Linked DNA regions of Lacticaseibacillus paracasei subsp. paracasei. Each later gene encodes a partner of the first gene's protein in a complex. Links are inferred from orthologs where the notes say so. Each region holds a gene or a part of one and is shown on either strand. Other genes may lie near its edges.

The links.
Region 2: the proteins of acpP (region 1) and fabF are in contact, whole or in part, in a solved structure (PDB 6OKG), measured with the Escherichia coli proteins. The link is inferred for Lacticaseibacillus paracasei subsp. paracasei from one-to-one orthologs.

What each region holds. Positions count from the first base shown.
Region 1 is NZ_AP012541.1:1,621,457-1,624,151, reverse strand. The notes cover bases 3-2,659. They hold acpP (acyl carrier protein), read left to right. Parts: upstream 3-1,038; coding sequence 1,039-1,281; downstream 1,282-2,659. Other genes in these bases: LBPC_RS07950 (ABC transporter ATP-binding protein), read left to right, coding at 1,731-2,659; plsX (phosphate acyltransferase PlsX), read left to right, coding at 3-985. In the rest of the region: more of plsX, read left to right, coding at 1-2; more of LBPC_RS07950, read left to right, coding at 2,660-2,695. UniProt on the Escherichia coli protein: Carrier of the growing fatty acid chain in fatty acid biosynthesis.
Region 2 is NZ_AP012541.1:2,156,638-2,159,646, forward strand. The notes cover bases 27-2,997. They hold fabF (beta-ketoacyl-ACP synthase II), read right to left. Parts: upstream 2,137-2,997; coding sequence 916-2,136; downstream 27-915. Other genes in these bases: fabZ (3-hydroxyacyl-ACP dehydratase FabZ), read right to left, coding at 27-348; accB (acetyl-CoA carboxylase biotin carboxyl carrier protein), read right to left, coding at 461-910; fabG (3-oxoacyl-ACP reductase FabG), read right to left, coding at 2,159-2,887; LBPC_RS10620 (ACP S-malonyltransferase), read right to left, coding at 2,884-2,997. In the rest of the region: more of fabZ, read right to left, coding at 1-26; more of LBPC_RS10620, read right to left, coding at 2,998-3,009. UniProt on the Escherichia coli protein: Involved in the type II fatty acid elongation cycle. Catalyzes the elongation of a wide range of acyl-ACP by the addition of two carbons from malonyl-ACP to an acyl acceptor.

The sequences.
Region 1 (2,695 bases):
AGAAGTTGTCATTGCCGGGGTCGAAAAAGCTAGAGATGCCAACAAAGAATTGACATTTCTTTTGTACGGGGATGAAGCAAAAATTAAACCGCTTATTCATCATGATGAACGGTTAACAATCATTCATACTCCGGAAAAAATTAACAGCGACGATGAACCCGTTCGTGCTATCCGCCGCAAAAAACAGGCTTCCATGGTCTTAGCCGCTCAAGCCGTTAAACAAGGCGAGGCAGACGCGATGGTTTCACTCGGCTCAACTGGAGCTTTGTTGGCGGCAGGCTTGTTTATTATCGGCCGCATTCGTGCCATTGAACGCCCCGGTTTGTTACCAACCTTGCCGACAGTTGACGGCAAAGGCTTTGTGATGCTGGACGTCGGTGCCAACGCTGAAAATCGTCCGTATCATCTGTTACAATATGCCATCATGGGCAGTTACTATGCTAAAGATGTTCGCAACGTTGAAAATCCACGAGTTGGTTTGCTGAACAATGGCACTGAAGCCAACAAAGGCGACAAAATGCATCAAGAGGCTCATGATTTATTAGCCGCGGCTCCGGGGATTAATTTTGTTGGTAACGTTGAGTCTAGTGATATCCTAAACGGTCCTGCCGATGTTGTGGTGACGGACGGTTTCACCGGTAACGCAACGCTCAAGGCAATTGAAGGCACTGTGCGTACGGTCATGCACATGCTGAAGGGAGCCATCTATGAAGGGGGCCTTTCCGGCAAATTAGGCGGTTTGTTCCTGAAGGGTAATCTCAAGTCGATGGCCTCAACCTTTGATATTTCGTCATACGGCGGCGCGGTCTTGCTGGGGCTCAAAGCACCTTTAATCAAGGCTCATGGTGCGGCAGATGCAGAGACCGTTTATTATACTTTGCTGCAAACCGCCAAAATGGTTCAAAATGGCACCGTTACGAAAGTTGCCGATTATTTTGATGCCCATCCAGAAGTTGCCGAAGCGAAAACCGCTGAGAAAGCGTAGACATTCCAGTGGCAAACAAGTACACTAAATTGGCAGATGAATGGAGGAGCAACATGAGTGAAGACGAAATTTATCAAAAAATTGCCGGCCTAATTCAGGACCATTTTCAACTGAGTCCCGATAAAATCAGCCCGACACTTAACTTTCAAAAGGATCTTGATGCGGATTCAATTGACATCGTTGAATTTGTTTTAGAGTTAGAAGATGCCTTCGGAGCAGAAATCCCCGATGACGACGCCGAAAACATCAAAACAGTTCAAGATGCCGTTGATTACATCAACGCCCATCAGAAGTGACAAAAAGCCGACCAGAGATGGACGGCTTTTTTTAAGAGTTTGCTTGGCTAGAAACCATCGTGTAATAGACCTTGATCTGGAGCGTGATGAGCGCACTTGGGCACTGTCCCTGAGACGCTGACGGATAAGGCCTTGGGGATGGCGTTTGTCTTTCAGCGAACCGAAGATGTTGGCCACAGATAAGAAGTTGCAACGTTCGACACATCAAAAGATTATTCTTTTCGAAATATTCGCTGCTACGAACTCATTGAGCGCCCACAGTTCGCTAAATTTCGGCGACCAGGGCCCAAAATGATGCCATCAAATTTTCGCTTTTGACATGGCAAAACAGCTTTAGAACGCATTTTTCGCTTGCATAACCGCTATAATTTCTTTATACTTAGAGACAATTATTTCAAAAATCTCATCTTGTTTTAATCTTGCGTCGAGGACGCAAAGGAGGAGTTCGCTTGGATAAACCTGAAGATTTGCTGCTGGATGTGCAACATCTGCACACGGGATTCAGACTCGGAGACGACTATTATGATGCGGTCGATGATGTCAGCATCACGTTACGAAAAGATGAGATCTTAGCTATTGTTGGCGAATCGGGTTCTGGTAAAAGTACTTTGGCAACCAGTATTATCGGCCTTCATGATCCGCGCAATACGAAGGTCACTGGCGATATTTTGTACAACAATCTTAATCTTGTTGGCTTGAATGAGGCCCTTTTTGACCGAATTCGTGGCAAAGATATTGGCATGATCTTTCAAGATCCATTGGCTGCTTTGAACCCATTGATGCGGATTGGTGAGCAGATTGAAGAAACACTGGTCTATCACACTAAGATGAACAAAGAAGAGCGTGAAAGTCGCGTCTTGGAATTACTGAACCAAGTTGGTATTCCCAACCCTGAGCGAACGGCACGTTCATATCCGCACGAATTGTCAGGCGGTATGCGGCAGCGGATTGTGATTGCCATTGCGATTGCCTGCAAACCACCGATTATCATCGCTGACGAACCAACAACTGCTTTGGATGTGACGATTCAGGCCCAAATCCTGGATCTGTTGGAAGACATCCAACGGGAAATGCATTCTGGCATTATTTTAATTACGCATGATCTTGGTGTTGTTGCTGAAACGGCCGATCGTGTGGCAGTTATGTATGCGGGCCAAATTGTTGAAAGTGGTTCGGTAATGGATGTTTTCAAGCATCCAACGCACCCATACACGCGCAGTTTACTTCGCTCCATGCCACAGACAGATTCAGATGACGACGAATTACATGTCATTCAAGGCGTTGTGCCATCATTGAAGAATATGCAGATAGAAGGTTGTCGGTTTGCGGCTCGGATTCCTTGGATTCCTGCATCAGCCCATGAAGAGCATCCGATCATGCACGAAGTTGGCCCTGATCACTTTGTTCAGTGTAC
Region 2 (3,009 bases), 540 kb from region 1 along the record:
CTCCAAGGTCACTTCAATCCGCAGCACGTCGCCTGGACGCACCATGTGGCGGAACTTGGCCTTCTTAATGCCGCCAAGGTAGGCTGTCTTTCCTTTGAAGTCCGGCATCGAAAGCAATGCAATCGCGCCAGCCTGCGCCATGGCTTCAATCTGCAACACACCAGGGAAAATTGGATTACCAGGAAAGTGTCCCTGAAAAATCTGTTCGTTAATTGAAACATTCTTTTGTGCCACTACGGATTCACCGGGCTTAAGATCCAAGACCCGGTCGACCATTAACATCGGATAGCGATGCGGCAAAATGGCCTGAATTTCTTGTGCTTCAAGTGTTTTCTTGGTTTCGAGCATAATGCCCTCCTTTTAAACGCGTTCTCCAGCCTAGAAACCTACGTATAAGAGCCCTGAACGCAATGCCATCAGGTTCAGACCCGCGTACACACCGATTTCTAAGCGCTCCTACTCACGCTCTGTCTTCTTCAATTGTGACTAATGCCTGATCATATTCAACGAGGCTTTCATTGTCGACGTTAATCGCCTTGAGTGTGCCGCTGACGGTGCTTTTGATTTCGTTCATCATTTTCATCGATTCAATGATACAGACCACATCGCCTTTGTTAACGTGCGCGCCGACTTCAAAGTACGGATCAGCGTCAGGTTTAGGGGAAAGATAGACAATACCGACCAATGGCGCCTTAATCGCGGTGCCTGTCGGAGCTTCTGGTTCAGCTGGCACCGCCGTTTCCGGGGTTACCGGTTGACTAGGCACTGTTGCCTGAGTATTAACAATTGGCGCCGGAGCCGCACTTGCTTTGACCAGATGCAAAGAATCGTTGCCAAGCGTCAGCTCTAATTCATGCAAAGAACTTTGCTCCAACTGTTTGATCAGGACTTCAATCATTTCGGTGTCCATGATGCTCACCACCTTTTGAAGGCCAAGACCGCATTATGCCCGCCGAAACCAAAGGAATTGCTAAGTGCATAGTCAACTTCGACATCGCGATTAGCGGCATCCACCAAGGTGACTGGGCATTCAGGATCTTGCTCAGCATCACCGACATTGATCGGCAATTTACCTTCGTGCAACGCACTAATCGTCATGATCGCTTCAATCGCACCAGCCGCACCCAGTAAATGACCAGTCAAAGCCTTGGTGGAACTCACCAAAACATCGTCGCCGAAAAGATCGTGGATCGCCTTGCTTTCCATGGCATCATTAGCCTTGGTCGCCGTGCCATGTGCATTGATATAGCCGACATCACTTGGCGCAATCCCAGCTTCTTCAATCGCCAGTTCCATTGCCCGTGCCGCTTGATGGCCGCTTGGATCAGGCGCCGTCATATGATAAGCGTCGCTCGTAGCACCATAACCAACAACTTCGCCTAAAATGTTGGCACCCCGTTGCTGCGCATGTTCGAGGCTTTCCAAGATAATCGCACCGCCACCTTCGCCGAGGACAAAACCGCTGCGATCAGCCGCAAATGGCAAACTTGCTTTGGCCGGATCGGCAGCCTTGGATAAGGCAGACAGGGCTGCAAAACCAGCAATACCGATTTCGTTAACAGAAGCCTCGGCACCACCTGTAATCACAACATCGGCTTTACCACTTTGAATCCGCATGGCTGCTTCGCCAATGGCATTCGTGGCTGAAGCACACGCAGTCACAACAACATAGCTCGGTCCGTGCGCGCCAAAGTACTGAGAAATTGTCCCGGCGACCATGTTGCTAATCGCTTCAGGCACAAACAGTGGACTTACCCGATCAGGACCTTTGGCATTCATTTTTGTGACTTGTTCCTGAATGGTTGTCAAGCCACCAATACCTGAGCCAAAAATGACAGCCATTCGTTCAGAATCAACATCATCTTTAGTTAAACCTGACTGTTCATATGCCTCGATTGCACTGTAAAGGCCATATTGCGTGAAAAGATCCAGCCGTTTGCTCAGCCGTTTTTCCATTCGCACTTCAGGTTTAAAACCTTCGACCTCACCAGCGACTGTGATCCCGGTCTTCTCGGCATCAAACTTAGTGATTGGCCGAATACCAATCTTGCCAGCATCCATCGTTGCCACTGTTTCGGCAACTGAATGACCCAGCGGATTCACAGTACCCATTCCGGTTACGACTACTCGTTGCAATGTCATTCCTCCGTTCATGTACTTAGCCTAATCCACCAGCAACAGTTAATGTTTGCCCGGTTATGTAGGCATTTTCGACCAGAAAACGGGCCGCATGCGCAATTTCCTCAGGTTGACCGAATCGCTTTAACGGAATCTCCGCCAAAATCTGATCCTGACTAGCCTGACTCAGCGCTGCGGTCATATCGGTAGCAACCATGCCAGGTGCGATCGCATTGACTCGCACGCCACGCATGGCACCTTCTCGTGCTAATGTTTTGGTCAGACCAATGATGCCCGCTTTACTAGCTGCATAATTGGCTTGACCGATGTTCCCGGTCAACCCCACTACACTGGCAAGATTGATAATGACACCAGTGCGTGCCTTCAGCATTTTTTTGAATACTGGCTGACTCACATAGAAAGTCCCATCTAAGTTGACGCTGACAACCCGGGCAAAATCTTCCGGTTTCATCCGCATGGCCAACATGTCACTGGTGATCCCAGCATTGTTGACTAAAATATCGGCACTGCCAAACTTGTCCAGAGCGGTTGCCACCAGCTGCTGACCGGTTGCTGGATCGTCAACATTGCCAAGGACAGTGACGACGCCATGACCAAAGGCTTCAAGCTCTTTGATCAACTCAGTGGGAAATTCGTGGCGAGCGTTTAAAACAAGATTTGCGCCCGCTTCAGCAAAGTTTCGGGCGATCGCTTCGCCGATGCCTCGTGAAGCACCAGTGATGATCGCGGTTTTATCAGTTAATTTCAATCTGCCTTCACTCCGTTATTCAAGTCAATGACTGCATTGAGGCTCGCTGCGTTACTGATCAAGTGTGTGGTCATACTGCGATCAATGCGCTTAATCATTTTGCTAAGCACTGGTTTTGGTCC